One region of the Pseudomonas azadiae genome, then DNA from elsewhere that is predicted to be linked to it. Evidence: riboswitches for the same ligand, from Rfam matches in the RefSeq annotation. Region 1 holds a riboswitch; each other region holds the start of a gene.
The links. A riboswitch is a leader RNA that binds a small molecule or an ion and turns the genes downstream of it on or off. The one in region 1 is predicted to bind cobalamin.

Region 2: another riboswitch for cobalamin. It lies ahead of KVG91_RS25510 (CbtB domain-containing protein); the one in region 1 lies ahead of cobO (cob(I)yrinic acid a,c-diamide adenosyltransferase).
Region 3: another riboswitch for cobalamin. It lies ahead of KVG91_RS03485 (ABC transporter substrate-binding protein); the one in region 1 lies ahead of cobO (cob(I)yrinic acid a,c-diamide adenosyltransferase).

What each region holds. Positions count from the first base shown of each region.
Region 1 covers NZ_JAHSTY010000001.1:1,089,670-1,094,904, reverse strand. Annotated here, with positions in the region: gene KVG91_RS04840 (PQQ-dependent sugar dehydrogenase) at 631-1,944, opposite strand; cobalamin riboswitch at 2,044-2,291, shown strand; gene cobO (cob(I)yrinic acid a,c-diamide adenosyltransferase) at 2,372-2,983, shown strand; gene KVG91_RS04830 (cobyrinate a,c-diamide synthase) at 2,980-4,371, shown strand; gene bluB (5,6-dimethylbenzimidazole synthase) at 4,368-5,018, shown strand; gene cbiB (adenosylcobinamide-phosphate synthase CbiB) at 5,015-5,235, shown strand, end outside.
Region 2 covers NZ_JAHSTY010000002.1:2,025,205-2,030,439, reverse strand. Annotated here, with positions in the region: gene nfuA (Fe-S biogenesis protein NfuA) at 1-393, shown strand, start outside; gene cobM (precorrin-4 C(11)-methyltransferase) at 601-1,347, opposite strand; gene KVG91_RS25520 (cobalamin biosynthesis protein) at 1,419-1,811, opposite strand; gene KVG91_RS25515 (CbtA family protein) at 1,808-2,512, opposite strand; gene KVG91_RS25510 (CbtB domain-containing protein) at 2,524-2,712, opposite strand; cobalamin riboswitch at 2,808-3,011, opposite strand; gene KVG91_RS25505 (hypothetical protein) at 3,080-3,511, opposite strand; cobalamin riboswitch at 3,740-3,939, shown strand; gene cobW (cobalamin biosynthesis protein CobW) at 4,033-5,094, shown strand; gene cobN (cobaltochelatase subunit CobN) at 5,098-5,235, shown strand, end outside.
Region 3 covers NZ_JAHSTY010000001.1:780,632-785,866, reverse strand. Annotated here, with positions in the region: gene KVG91_RS03495 (ABC transporter ATP-binding protein) at 1-527, opposite strand, end outside; gene KVG91_RS03490 (FecCD family ABC transporter permease) at 524-1,528, opposite strand; gene KVG91_RS03485 (ABC transporter substrate-binding protein) at 1,525-2,535, opposite strand; cobalamin riboswitch at 2,653-2,847, opposite strand; gene KVG91_RS03480 (LysR substrate-binding domain-containing protein) at 3,000-3,935, shown strand; gene KVG91_RS03475 (CaiB/BaiF CoA transferase family protein) at 4,016-5,206, shown strand.

The DNA.
Region 1 (5,235 bases):
AGAGCCGACCGGTATTCGTGTCGAACTCGGTTAAAACTGTGGGAGCGGGCTTGCTCGCGAATGCGGTGTGTCAGCGAGTGCATCTGTAACTGATCCACCGCATTCGCGAGCAAGCCCGCTCCCACAGTTTGATCTCCATACATCAGATAGACCTCAGACTGCCTGGCTCTGGCTCTGGCTCTGGCTCTGGCTCTGGCTCTGGCTCTGGCTCTGGCTCTGGCTCTGGCTTTTGATTTTGATTTTGATTTTGATTTTGATTTTGATTTTGATCTTGATCTCAGGCGCCCCGTCAACCACGCTGGCCGAACGCAGGCTTGAATTCGTGGGTAACCCGGCAGGACGCCGGGTTAGCCGTCCTGGGCCATGGATGGCCCATGACGGCGGCCCACGGATTCAAGCCGGAGTGAGGGCATACCGAGCCTAAGCGAGGTACCGAGTGGTGGGGCAAGAGCCCTTTGGTTACTTTGGGCTGGGCCGGCATTCCGGCTTTTCCAAAGTGACCCGCCGTAAGGGCGGAACCCATAGCCGCCGTGACCCAAATAACGGATATGTACCCGTCCAACCCCAACAGCCTGGTCGGCCCAAAGGCCGCCACGGCAACAAACTGTTTTGTGATCTGCCCAAGATAGCCTACTTGGCCCCCGACACCCGCCACACCGTATTCCCCACATCATCCGCCACCAGCAACCCCCCCTGCTGGTCAATCACCACACCCACCGGCCGGCCCATGGCCTTTTCATCCTTATCGAGAAACCCGGTCAGCACATCCACCGGCTGCCCTGTCGGCTTGCCACCTTCAAACGGCACGAAGATCACCTTATAACCACTGTGCGGCTTGCGATTCCACGAACCGTGCTGCCCGATAAACGCGCCATTGCTGAACGGCGCCGGAAGTTTGCTGCCTTCGGTAAAGGTCAGGCCCAACGAAGCGGTGTGCGGGCCGACCGCGTAGTCCGGCGCAATCGCCTTGGCCACCAGGTCCAGGTTCTGCGGTGTCACACGCACATCCACATGCTGCCCGTAATAACTGAACGGCCAGCCATAGAAACCGCCATCCTTGACCGAAGTGATGTAGTCGGGCACCAGGTCGCTGCCGATCTCGTCACGCTCGTTCACTGCCGTCCACAGCTTGCCGCTCTGCGGCTCCCACGCCATGCCGTTCGGGTTGCGCAGGCCGGAGGCGAAGATACGGTGCTGGCCGCTGGCGCGATCCACTTCCCAGATCGCCGCTCGGCCCTGTTCCGCTTCAAGCCCGTTTTCGCCGACATTGCTGTTGGAGCCCACGCTTACGTACAGCTTGCTGCCGTCCTTGCTAGCCACCACGTTTTTAGTCCAGTGGTGGTTCAGGGGGCCGCCGGGCAGGTCGACGACTGTCGTACCGGCGCCCTTGATCGCGGTTTCACCCGGTTGATAGGCAAAGCGCAGCAGCTTGTCCGAGTCGGCCACGTACAGGTCGTTGCCGACCAGTGTCATGCCAAAGGGGGAATTGAGATTTTCCAGGAACACTGTCCGTGTCTCCGCGACGCCGTCGTGGTCGGCGTCACGCAGCAATGTGATGCGATTCGCGCTCGGCACGCCGGCGCCGGCACGGCCCATGACTTTCTCCATGACCCAGCCACGAATGCCCTTGGCGTCGTCCGGCTTGGGCGGCGCGTTGGTTTCCGCCACCAGCACGTCGCCATTGGGCAGCACATACAGCCAGCGCGGATGGTCCAGGCCTTCGGCGAACGCCGCTATTTGGGTGCCGGCGGCGGCCGTGGGCTTCACGCCTTCGGGCCAGCCGATGGCGGGGGCGATATTGACGGTGGGGATCAGGGTTTTGTTCGGTTCGGGCAACTGGGGCGACGGTCCGGTACCGTCGGAGACCTGGAGGGTGGAGCTTTCACCGCAGGCAGCGAGGGTGCCGGCGACCATGATGAGTAGGGCGAGTCTTGTTTTGTGCATGGTGTACTCCTTGATACCTGTAAGGGTAGAGGAGGGCGACGGTGCGATGGTTCAAGTACACCACCAGCTTTAATTGACGCTCCACCCCCAACCCACTAACCTTCGCGGCTTGTTCCAGGTGCTCTGTGGCGTGCGCGTCGACAGAGTGAAACAGGGAAGCCGGTGAGCGAGCGCACTTGTACACAGTGCTGCCGCGATCCCGGCGCTGCCCCCGCAACGGTAAATGAGTCAAGGCGCTGCCTTTATTGCCACTGTATCCATGTGATATGGGAAGGCGCAGCGTTGGCCTGCTGTGCATGCACAGGCCACTCATGAGCCCGGAGACCGGCCTGAAACATCCAACAGCATCACGGTGGGCGATGCTTGGCTGTCTGTTTTTTGTTTTTTCCTGCCCGCCGTTTTTGTCCAGCCCCAACGGAGAGCTGTCATGACCGATTCCCCCGACCGCGACGAACGCCACCTGGCGCGCATGCTGCGCAAAAAAGCCGTGATCGACGAACGCATCGCCAATTCCCCCAACGAGTGCGGCTTGCTCCTGGTGCTGACCGGCAACGGCAAAGGCAAGAGCAGCTCCGCGTTCGGCATGCTCGCCCGGGCCATGGGCCACGGCATGCAGTGCGGCGTGGTGCAGTTCATCAAGGGGCGCCACAGCACGGGCGAAGAGTTGTTCTTCCGCCGCTTCCCCGAGCAGGTACGTTTCCATGTGATGGGCGAAGGCTTTACCTGGGAAACCCAGGACCGCCAGCGCGACATCGCCGCCGCCGAAGCGGCCTGGGCGGTGTCCCGCGCGATGCTGCAAGACCCGAGCATCGGCATGGTGGTGCTGGACGAACTCAACATTGCTCTCAAGCACGGCTACCTCGACCTCGACCAGGTGCTCGGCGACCTGCAAGCTCGGCCACCGATGCAGCACGTGGTGGTCACCGGCCGTGGCGCCAAGCCCGAGTTGATCGAGATGGCCGACACCGTCACCGAGATGGGCATGCTCAAGCACGCATTCCAGGCCGGCATCAAGGCACAGAAGGGCGTCGAACTTTGAATCAGCCCCGTCATTGCCCGGCCGTATTGATCGCCGCACCGGCGTCCGGCCAGGGCAAAACCACCGTCACCGCCGCGCTCGCCCGTTTGCACCGCAACCTGGGGCGCAAGGTGCGCGTGTTCAAATGCGGCCCGGATTTCCTCGATCCGATGATCCACGAACGCGCCAGCGGTGCGCCGGTGTATCAATTGGACATGTGGATGGTGGGCGAGCAGGAAAGTCGCCGGTTACTGTGGGAAGCGGCAGGTGAAGCGGACCTGATCCTGATCGAAGGCGTGATGGGCCTGTTTGACGGAACTCCGTCCAGCGCCGACCTGGCGCGCCATTTCGGCGTGCCGGTATTGGCCGTGATCGACGGCACGGCCATGGCCCAGACCTTCGGCGCGTTGGCGCTGGGCCTGGCGCGCTATCAGCCGGATCTGCCGTTCGCCGGCGTGCTGGCCAACCGCGTCGGTACCCTGCGCCATGCGCAATTGCTCGAAGGCAGCCTCACCGAGGGCCTGCGCTGGTACGGCGCGTTGTCCCGTGAGACCGGTATCGAATTACCCAGCCGCCACCTTGGTTTGGTGCAGGCCAGCGAATTGAATGACCTGGATGTGCGCCTGGACGCCGCCGCCCAAGCCCTGGGCAGCAGTTGCGAAGTCGCCTTGCCGCCGCCGGTGACCTTTGCCGCGCCGGAAGTGATCGAGGCCGAGCCACTGCTCAATGGCGTGCGTATTGCTGTGGCCCGCGACGAAGCCTTCGCTTTTACCTACGGTGCCAGTCTTGACCTGCTGCGGGCAATGGGCGCCGAGCTGAAGTTTTTCTCGCCCATTCACGATCGCGCATTGCCTGATGCCGACAGCCTCTACCTGCCCGGCGGTTACCCGGAACTGCACCACCAGGCGCTGTCGCAAAACACCCCGATGCTTGACGCGATCCGCGCTCACCATGCGGCCGGCAAACCCTTGCTTGCCGAGTGCGGTGGCATGCTCTACCTGCTGGACTCGCTGACCGATGTCGACGGCACCCGCGCCGAACTGGTCGGCCTGTTGCAGGGCGATGCGGTGATGCAAAAGAAACTGGCGGCGTTGGCGTTGCAAAGTGTCGAGCTGCCGGAAGGCACGTTGCGTGGCCATACCTATCACCATTCCCTGACCAGCACCGAATGCCAGCCGATTGCTCGTGGCCTGAGCCCCAATGGTGGGCGCGGGGCAGAGGCGGTTTACCGACAAGGGCGGATGACGGCTTCCTACGTGCACTTTTACTTTCCATCCAATCCATCGGCGGTGGCCGCATTATTTGCGCCGGACCTTGAGACCGCTATCGCAGGCAAGCCAGCTCCCACCTTGGATAGTGTTTCAACTCGGGCAATTGTGGGAGCGGGCTTGCCCGCGATAGGGCCATGACTGACAACGCCTTCCCCCAGGCCGACCGCGACGCCGTTTACCGCGCCATCGCCGAACGCCGCGACATGCGCCACTTCAGCGGCGGCACGGTAGCCCCCGAGTTACTGCACCGCCTGCTCCAGGCTGCGCACCAGGCCCCCAGTGTTGGCTTGATGCAGCCCTGGCGCTTTATTCGCATCAGTGACCGTCACCTGCGTGGGCAAATCCAGCAACTGGTGGAGGAAGAGCGCATCCGCACCGCCGAAGCCCTGGGCGAGCGCTCCGATGCGTTCATGAAGCTCAAGGTCGAAGGCATCCACGATTGCGCCGAAGTGCTGGTGGCTGCGTTGATGGACGATCGCGAGCGGCACATTTTCGGGCGGCGTACCTTGCCGGAAATGGACATGGCCTCGCTGTCCTGTGCCATCCAGAATCTGTGGCTGGCGGCCCGCGTCGAAGGGCTGGGCATGGGCTGGGTCTCGCTGTTCGAGCCGCAGGCGCTCGCCGACCTGCTGGGTTTGCCGCCTGGCGCAAAACCCCTGGCTGTGTTGTGCCTGGGACCGGTGGCCGAGTTTTATCCGGCACCGATGTTGCAGCTTGAAGGCTGGACCGAGCCTCGGCCGCTGAGTGACATGTTGTATGAAAATGTGTGGGGAGTGAGTCAATGAGTGTGGCCTTGCTGTGTGTCGCTGCAGTGGCGCTGGATGCGCTGCTGGGCGAGCCCAGGCGCTGGCATCCGCTGGTGGCGTTCGGCAATTTCGCCGGGCGCATCGAACGACGTTTCAACAGCGGTGGCCGCGGTTGGCGCAGCCATGGCGTGACCGCGTGGTTTATTGCCGTGGTGCCGCTGACCCTGCTGGCCACGGCGTTGTCGTGGGCGCCGTA
Region 2 (5,235 bases), on a different contig from region 1:
ACCGCGTATATCGATGCCTTCAGCGAAGCCTTCCTGGATGACGCCGTGGTCGACTACGCCACTGATCGCATGGGCGGCCAGTTGACCATCAAGGCGCCGAACGCCAAGGTGCCGAACGTCAACGCCGACAGCCCGGTCAACGAGCGCATCAACTATTACCTGCAAACCGAGATCAACCCGGGGCTGGCCAGTCACGGCGGCCAGGTCAGCCTGATCGACGTGGTGGAGGACGGCATCGCCGTGCTCAAGTTCGGCGGCGGCTGCCAGGGCTGCGGCCAGGCAGACGTGACCCTGCGCGAAGGCATCGAGCGCACGTTGCTCGAGCGTATCCCGGAGCTCAAGGGTGTTCGTGACGTGACCGACCACACGCAGAAAGAAAATGCCTACTACTGAGTAAGGCGTTCACTGCGAACACAAAAACGGCGCCCGTGAGCGCCGTTTTTTATGCTTTAAATTCAATATCTTGCGATATCTATCAGACAAATTACATCAACTGTGGGAGCGGGCTTGCTCGCGAATGCGTCGTGTCAGCCAAATCATTGGTGACTGACCCAACGCTTTCGCGAGCAAGCCAGCTCCCACCCTTTTGACCGCATTTATTCAGGGGCGATAGAGGTGCGCATGGCTCGCACGATACAGCGACGACTCGCTGAAGCTATCGTTGGCAAGCACCCGCCCCACAATGATCAGCGCCGTGCGCCGAAAGCCTTTGACGGCGACCTTTTTGCCGATATCACTCAGCGTCCCCACCGCCCAATCCTGGTCCGGCCACGTCGCGCGGTGCACCACGGCAATCGGGCAGTCCGCGCCGTAGTGCGGCAGCAGTTCGGCGACGATTTTCTCCAGATGATTGACCCCCAGGTGGATCGCCATGGTGGTGCCATGCCGCGCCAGGCTGTCGAAATCTTCGCCGGCCGGCATGGGGGTCTTGTCCGCGTAGCGGGTCAGGATCAGGCTCTGGGCGATGTCCGGCAGGGTCAGTTCGGTTTCCAGCAATGCCGCGCACGCCGCCACCGCCGTGACGCCGGGAATGATCTGGAAAGGAATGCCCAGCTCCCGCAAATAACGGATCTGCTCGCCGATCGCCCCATACAGGCTCGGATCGCCGGAGTGCACGCGCGCCACGTCATGGCCCTGCGCGTGGGCAGTCTTGATCAGGTCGATGATCTGTTCCAGGTGCAACTCGGCGCTATTGACCAGTGTGTGCGCCTGATGGCCGTCGAGTACCGCCGCCGGCACCAGCGAGCCGGCATAGATGATCACCGGGCAGTCGCGGATCAGGCGTTGGCCTTTGACAGTGATCAATTCCGGGTCGCCGGGGCCGGCACCGATGAAGTAGACGGTCATGGTGGAAATCCTGTTAAAAAACGGCAGAGCATGAAGATTGCTCATGATCGCAGAGGGCGATTATCGGGTTTTCAGCCGGTGCAAGCCAACGCAAAGGTGGCCTGGGCGGTTTTGCGGCGGGTGATCAGCAGGCGGGCGGGGCTGCCGGCAAGCTGCTCGGCCAGAGCCAGGGCGGCACTTTCGGCAATGCCGTAGCAGCCTGTATGGGCAAACGCGACCGCGGATGTGTGGCTCAGGTGTTCGGCATAAGGCGCCAGTTGCTCCACGCTGAAGCACTGAAGCGGCAGGTTCAACAGCGCCGCCAGCGCCAGCAAGCCGGGCTCATCCTGCTTGCGGTCGATACTGGCCAATGCATTGATCCGCTGGCGCTCGATACCGGCTTCGGCAAGCGCGCCGTCAAACAGGGCCAGCAGGGCGTTAACGTCACAACCCCGCTGGCAACCCAGGCCGACCACCAGGATCATGCCGAGTCTCGATCGTCGCGGTTGCGGCGAAACAGCCAGGCGCTGATCAGGCCCAGGGCCAGCCAGAACGCAACATTGGTCAACTGCGACGCGATCTTGAACTGCGCTTCCAGGGCCTCTGGCGCCAGCATCGAATGCACGGGCGGCTGCGGCGCGCCGATCACATGGGGAACGACCAGGATCGCCACGCCCAGCGCCTTGAGCAGCCAGTTGCGGCCAAACACGACCAGGGCGATTCCAGCAGCGGTAGACGCGGCGGTGCCGATCCACCAGATCTGCCGCTGCGCCAGGTCAGCGGCGGCGGTGCCCGGCAGCTCGGGCGGCAAGCCCATGGTCGGCGCCAGCACGAAGGTTGCGTAGCCGGCCAGGCCCCAGAGCAGACCGTGAGCGGTGCGGGTCGGCGCGCGCAGGGTGTACAGGCCCGCAAGCATCAAGGCGAAACCGACGGCGACTACCAGGTTACCGCCCGTGGTGGACAGCACGCGCTGCCAGCCATCTTCCGGCTCCCAAGCCTCTGCGTCGTGGGTGTGAGCCGCAGCACCGGCTGCGTGTTCGTGCGCAACTTCAGTGGCGGCCGGGGCCTGTTCAAAGGTTTCCGCCTGCAGAATCAACGGAGCCACCCAGAAACTTTGCAGCAGGGTCAGCAGCAGGGCGGCCAGCAATCCGGTGAAACCTGCGGTTTGTGCAATACGCTTGATCATCTCGGCAGGCCTCAGTGGCACGGGAACGCGGCGCTGTGGCGGGTATCGTGCGCAGCGTTATGCACCGCCTCGATATGCGAGAAGCCGGCGAAATACACCAGGCAGGCGCCGAGAATCGACGCACCGATGGCGACGGTCAGGCGTTGGCTCAGGGTCGTGGTGCTGCAGGTGGAGTGCGAGGTGCTGCTGATGATCGACATGGCGCGTCCCTTCAGGTGTCAGGGTGAAACGAGCGCATGAAAACCCCGCGAGCCAGGCACGCAGGGTTTTGAACAGCGCCCGCCCACCGCGGGTTTGTTATCTGATTTTTCGGGCCGGTCTCCGGGCTTGCGAGGGGCATCGGGCCTATAAGCATCGCCTTCCCATGCCGTAGAGGCACAGTGGATCTGACGCTTCACTCACTTACCGTTGCGGGGGCAGCACCGGACTTGTCGTAACGCTATGACGCACCGGTTTCCCGTTTCACCCTGTGAAGGGCACCCGAAACAAGATGTTCAGGAGAACACGCTCGACCAATGTGCGTCAAATCCAGGGCGTGCCTGTCATGAGCGTGTTGGGTCCAAGCGATCAAATCCACTTCCCTTGCCTGCAGAAGGTCACAGTACTTTGGTTGGCCCGGATCAGGTAATCAAGGTTTTCGATGTCAAATCGCTGGTCCTCATTTCCCGGAAACCCCAGGAAACCGATACCTATATCCAGTTCACGCAGCAGGTTGGGCCGTTCAAGCAGTTCTTTGGCCGCTGCGGTTGCTTCTGCGGAAAACGTTCGGGTGGTAGGGCGCAACCCCGCTGCTTCTTTCAGTTCGTTGAAGTTTACATACTGATCGTCAGCGCCCGCAGCGTACTCCCGGAAATGCTCTTTAATCATGCTGAGCAGGTGTTTGTTGCCTACATTGCAGTGCGGGTTTGGTAAGTTCGACGTCGAGCGTTTCTGCACCGTATGTTCGGGCGAGCTGCTGGAGAATGACAGCGGCGTGTTGAGGTTGGCGATTGGCAGCATTCTGAATGACTCTTGATTGATGACAGTAGAGTGGCAGTCCTGTCGTCAATCACGTTGATCGACGGCAGTTGCGTTGATAGGTGGCGCCCGCTGCCGAGGCGTTCCCGGGGAAGTCTTTCCCTGTGTTTCACGTCGCCAAGAGGATAATTTCGGTGAGTGTGTGGGGGAGGGGCCAAGCCTGAGCGGCAAGTCCGCCATCGCCGACATTGACCCGCCCCCGCGCACTGCGTAGCCTTGCACCCTCGAGGTTCTTCGGCCCAGGTCGAAGCTAAGAAGGGAACGCGGTTCAAGCCGCGGCTGCCCCCGCAACTGTGAAGGGTTGAGCTGACTGCCACGCCACTGCCATATCGGCGGGAAGGCGCAGTCGGCGCCGGTCGCAAGACCTGCAAGCCCCAAGCCAGGAGACCTGCCTCGCAACCGATTTTCAATTCAACCGGGCGGGGTGATCCGGTGACGAAATCCGCTGCTGCGCGCCGTCGCAGGGCTTCTCGTCCCGTATGCCCGCCCCAAAAGGGCATCCGATGAAAACACTGGCCAAACTTCCCGTCACCATCGTTACCGGCTTTCTCGGCTCGGGCAAAACCACCTTGCTGCGCCATATGCTCGACAACGCCCAAGGCCGGCGCATCGCGGTGATCGTCAACGAATTCGGCGAGCTGGGCATCGACGGTGAAATCCTCAAGCAATGCTCCATCGGTTGCACCGAGGAGGAGGCCAACGGCCGTGTCTATGAACTGGCCAACGGCTGCCTGTGCTGCACGGTGCAGGAAGAGTTCTTCCCGGTGATGCGCGAATTGGTGGCGCGTCGTGGTGACCTTGACCACATCCTCATCGAAACCTCGGGCCTGGCCCTGCCAAAACCCTTGGTGCAAGCCTTCCAGTGGCCGGAAATCCGCAGCGCCTGCACGGTTGACGCGGTGATCACCGTGGTCGACAGCCCGGCCGTGGCCGCCGGCACGTTCGCCGCCTTCCCGGACCAGGTGGATGCCCAGCGCAAACTCGACCCGAACCTGGACCACGAATCGCCGCTGCACGAGCTGTTCGCCGACCAACTGGCCAGCGCCGACCTGGTGATCCTCAACAAGGCCGACCTGATCAGCGCCGAAGACCTGGCCCGTGTGCGCCTGGAAGTCGCCGAAGAACTGCCGCCAGCGGTGAAAGTCATCGAAGCCAGCAGCGGTCGCGTGCCGTTGGACGTGCTGATTGGCCTGGGCGCCGGCTCCGAGGAGCACATCGACGGCCGCCACAGCCATCACGACCACCACCACGAGGGTGAAGACGATCACGATCATGACGCCTTCGACTCCATCTCCATTGACCTGCCACAAGCCGACGAGTCGCTGTTGCTCGACGCCCTGACTCAATTGGTGGTGCAACACGGCATCCTGCGTGTCAAAGGTTTCGCGGCGATCCCGAACAAACCTATGCGCTTGTTGATCCAGGGCGTGGGCACGCGTTTCGACAAGCACTTCGACCGCGCCTGGGGCTTTGAAGAAGCGCGCGTCACGCGCCTGGTGCTGATCGGCCAGGAACTGGACGCCGCCGGCCTCGAAGCGCAACTGCGCGCCGCCCTCAGCGCCTGACCCATGCACCTGCTCAGGACCCAGCCCGGTGGTTTCGTTTCGGACGACAACATCGCCGACCTTGGCCAGACTCCCGCTGAACTGGTGATCCTGTGCAGCGGCGACTCCAGCCTGGCGCTGCTCGCCGAAGCGGCGCAGCAG
Region 3 (5,235 bases), 310 kb from region 1:
AGTTGATGCTGGATATCCAGATGATTGGTCGGCTCATCCAGCAGCAGGATCTGCGGGCGTTGCGCCAGTGCACGGGCGATGTGCACGCGCTGGCGTTCGCCGCCGGAGAGGCTGCGCCAGGCGCGCTGGCTCAGGTGGGTGGCGTCGACGTCATGCAGCGCCTGATTGACGAAGGCGTCGTCCTCGCTGGACCAGGGGCTCAGCGCCGACAACCACGGCGTACGGCCCAACGCCACGGCGTCGAACACGCGGATGGCATCGTCGGTATCGGCCTGTTGCTCCACTACCGCCAGTTGCTGCGCGATGGCGCGGCGCGACAGCCCGTCCAGGCGCGCGCCCCCAAGCCGTACTTCGCCGCAGGCCGGTGTACGCAAACCGGCGAGCAGTTTGAGCAGGGTGGATTTGCCGGAGCCGTTCGGGCCGACAATTCCCAGGGTTTCACCCTGCTGAACGTCCAGATGAATATCACGCAATAACTGCGCCTCGCGCACCTTGAAACCCAGGCCGGTGCAGCTCAGTACTGTCATCGCGCATTCCTCCGGCCGATCAGGATCAGCGCGAACACCGGTGCGCCGACCAGCGCCGTGACCACACCGACCGGAATCACCTGGCCTTTTATCAGCGTGCGCGACAGCACATCCGCCGCGATCAAAAACAGCGCGCCGCCCAACGCACTCGCCGGCAGCAGACGCGAATGGCCGGTGCCGAGCAACAGGCGCACGGCATGGGGAATCACCAGCCCGACAAAGCCGATGGAGCCGACAATCGACACCATCACTGCGGTCACCAGCGCCGCGCAGCCCACCAGCACAAACTGCACCCGGCGCACGGGAACGCCGAGGGACGCCGCCGAGTCACTGCCGAAGGTGAACGCATCCAGCGCGCGACGATGCCACAGGCACACCGCCAACCCTGCGACCGCCACCGGCACCGCCAGCCACACCGAGGGCCAGCGCACGCCGCTGAGGTTGCCCAGCAGCCAGAACAGGATGCCGCGCGCCTGTTCGGAACTGGCGGACTTGGTGATCAGGAACGCGGTGAGCGCATTGAACAATTGCGAACCAGCAATGCCGGCGAGGATGATCTGGCCGGTGCCGCTGGCCGAACCGCTGGCGCGCGCGAGCAGGATCACCAGGGCGAACGCCGCCATCGCGCCGGCAAACGCACCGGCCGACAACGAAACCAGCCCGCCGCCCACGCCCATCAACGCCACCAGCACCGCGCCGGTCGAGGCACCGGCGCTGATGCCCAGCAGGTACGGATCGGCCAGGGGGTTGCGCAACAACGACTGCAGGATCACCCCGCACGTCGCCAGCCCCGCACCGCAGGCGGCGGCGACCAGCGCGCGTGTGAGGCGGTAGTTCCACACCACGCCTTCATCGATGGGGTCCAGCACATAACCGGCGGCCCACAGCTTGTTGGCCAGTACCTGCAGCACCACGTGCGGTGAGATGGCGGTTTCGCCGATGGCCACGCCGGCGAGCACGGCGATCAGCAGCAAGGCCAGGGCGAGTAGGGTGCGGATCATTTGGGCAGGTCGTAGCCGTCGATGGCGGCCGCCAGTTGTTCAAGGCCGTCGAACGTGCGAATGCTGGCCTGCAGCGCCATGGCGTCGAGAATGATGATGCGGTTGTTTTTCACCGCGTCCATGTTGCGCGTCACCGGATCGCTGCGCAAAAAGGCGAGTTTCTTTTCATGATCGTCGGCGGGGTAGCGACGGCGGTCCATGCGTGCGATCACCAGGAAGGTCGGGTTGGCCTTGGCGATGGTTTCCCAGCCGACGGCGGGCCACTCTTCATCGGACTGCACCACGTTGTGCAAGCCCAGCGTCTGCAGCATGAATTCGGGAACACCTTTATGGCCGGCCACGTACGGGTCGCTGGCCAGTTCGGAACTGGAGAACCACACCAGCGCGCTGGCGTGCTTGAGGCCTTTGCCCTGCACCGTGGCGACGGACTTGGCCAGACGCGCCTTGAGTTCGTCATTTAACTGCTGGCCGCGATCCTGTACGTCGAAAATTTGCGCCAGTTGGCTGATGCTTTTGTAAATCGTCTCGATGCGAAACGGCTGCAGCCGCGTGCCGTCGGCACCCACCAGGTTGTCCTTGCCTTCGCAGTCGGAGGGCAGCAAGTAGGTGGGAATCTTCAGTTCATGGAATTGCTCGCGGGTGCCTACCACACCGTGCACGCCGACCACCCATTCCAGCTCGGCGGCCACCAGTTGCGGGCGTTTGGCGATCACCGCTTCGAAGCTCGGCTCGTTGTTGGCCAGCCGCTCGATGGTGTCGTTCTGTGCCTTGAACTGCGGCAGTACGCTGTTGAACCACAGCGACGTGCCGACCACGTTGTCGCCCACGCCCAAGGCATACAGCATCTCGGTAGCCGCCTGGCCGATGGTCACGCTGCGGGCGGGCGCCTGCTGGAACGAGAGAGTGCTGCCGCAGTTTTCCACGGTCAACGGGTAGTGGGTAGGCGCGGCGTGGGCCAGGGCACAGAAGCCGATGCTGGCGAGCAGGGCGGTAACGCGTGGCAGCATGGAGCGATCTCCGGGTGAACCGTACGTGGAGCTGGGGAGATACGGTAGCGGAAATACACCCTCGAGCGCTGTGGTACAGGCGGGCAAGAATGTCCTTCCCGGACACCCCGCCGGTTAGTGATTGAGCGTGTGCCGGCAGGTCTCCTGACTGATGCGTCGTCGCCACGCTCCAGCCTTCCCGGACGGAATCCAGTGGCATCAAGGAGCAGGCTCGGCACCTACAGTTGCGGGGGCAGTTCCGATTGGCGCGCAGGTACCGCGCTTCGGATTCCCTATTAGTCCCGTTTGGGAACCGGCGGCCGCATGGTAGTTGAAAACCGGGGGGCAGGCCATGGGTAAGCCATGTCGTGTGCGGCTTTGTTTCAAAACATGAGATTGAGCCAGGTCGCACGTTTATTGAAGGACAATCGATAAACGCCACGTTTAGACGGCGTGATCTCAACGTTCGTCGCGAAGGGCTGAGCATGCAGCACCTGGACTACTTTTCCCTGCACCTGTTCATATTGGTCTGTGAAGAAGGCACCATCGGCCGGGCCAGCGAGCGGGCGTTTATAGCGCCTTCAGCGGCCAGCAAACGTATCTCGGATATCGAGCAACGTTTTGGCACGGTGCTGCTCAAGCGCAGCAAGCGCGGGGTCGAGCCTACGTCGGCGGGCTTGGCGCTGTTGCGGCATGCGCGCGGTCTGACACGCGCCATGGAACGGCTCGACAGCGAACTGGGGGAGTACCTTGGGGGCGAAAGAGGGCATGTGCGGGTGCTGGCGAATGTGTCGGCGATGACTGAGTTTCTTCCGGAAGAACTGTCGACGTTCATGCTGCACAACCCTCGGGTCCAGGTGGATATGCAAGAACGCTTCAGCCTCGACGTCACACGTGGCGTGCTCGACGGCAGCGCCGACCTGGGAGTGTGCCGCCGTCCGGTAGCGTGCGGTGAGCTGCAGCTGTTGCCGTACCGCCAGGATCATCTGGCCGTGGTGGTCGGCACGGACCATGCCTTGGCCAGTCACGCGTGCGTGGGGTTCCAGGAAACCCTGGCGTTCGATCACATCGGCTTGTCGTCTTTTGCCACGCTCAACACGTTTTTGCGCCGCGAGGCCGAGCAATGCGGGCAGGCGCTGCATTACCGCGCCTGCGTGTCGTCGTTTCATGCGGCGTTGCGCCTGGTCCAGTGTGGCCTGGGGCTTGCCCTGTTCCCGCGGGAGGCGGTGATGCGTTACGCGCCGCTGTTTGACGTGCGCATCATCGCCTTGTCCGATGCCTGGGCCTTGGGCGAACTGGTGATCTGCCTGCGCGACCGCGATGCGTTGTCGGCACCCGCGCAACGCTTGCTTGAGCACCTGTTAAACGGTGTGGCTTGTTGCGCGGGCGAGGCACCGCTGATCCATCGTGACTGGCGATAGATCACCCCGTAGATTGCGTCTTTTCGTTTATGCATAGCCTCTCTAGCCTCGACGCACATTAACTAGAAAGGGGTAGCGCCATGTCCGGACTTCCATTGCACGGGGTGCGCGTCGTCGAACTGTCCCATATGGTCATGGGGCCGACGTGCGGGATGATTCTGGGGGACCTGGGCGCTGAGGTGATCAAGGTCGAACCGGTGGCCGGCGATGGAACACGGCGCTTGCCTGGCGCCGGCGCGGGCTTCTTTCGCGCGTTCAACCGCAACAAGTCCAGCCTGGCCCTGGACATCGAAACCCGTCAAGGGCGCGAGGCGATGCTGGCGCTGATCGACACCGCCGATGTGTTTATCGAGAATTTCCGCCCGGGCCGCATGCGGCAACTGGGCCTGGACTACGCTGCTTTGCAGGCCCGTAACCCGCGCTTGATCTATGCCGCGCATAAGGGCTTCCTCAGCGGCCCCTACGGCAACCGCCTGGCCCTGGATGAGGTGGTGCAGATGATGGCGGGCCTGGCGTACATGACCGGGCCGCCGGGCAGACCGCTGCGAGCGGGCAGTTCGGTCAACGACATCATGGGCGGGATGTTTGGCGTGATTGGCGTCCTGGCGGCGTTGAGGGAGCGAGACCGCTCCGGCAGAGGGTGCGAAGTACAGGCCGCGCTCTACGAGAACTGCGTCTTACTGGCGGCGCAGCATATGCAGCAATACGCAGTGACCGGGAAAATCCCCGAGCCCATGCCCAGCCGCATCAGCGCGTGGGCGATCTACGACGTGTTCGAATTTGCCGAGGGTCAGCAGATGTTCCTGGCCGCCACGGGAGACCGGCAGTGGCGAGCGCTGTGCCAATTGCTTGGCCTGGGTGAACTGCTCGCCGATCCGCTTCTGGCCACCAACGCTGAACGGGTTGCGCAACGCCCGCGGCTGTTGGGGCAACTGGCGGGGATTTTTGCCAGCATGCCGGCGCAGGCCCTGGCCGCACAGCTGCAAGCGCATGACGTTCCCTTCGCCCTGATCCGCCAACCCCACGAACTGTTCGACGACCCGCACCTGTTGCAGAGCGGCGGTCTGGCGCCGTTGCAGTTGGAGGACGGTGGCTTCACCTCGGTGCCCTTGCTGCCGTTTTCACTCGCGGGGCGACGCCTGCAGCCACGCCAGCCGATGGCCCGCATCGGCGAACACTCCCACCCAATCATGAAAGCACTCGGCTACAGCGATTTACAGATCGCCCAACTGTGCGCGGCAGGCGTACTCAACATTGCTGCCCCAGGCTGATTCAGCACCGTTTCCGTCTCCCCAATAAT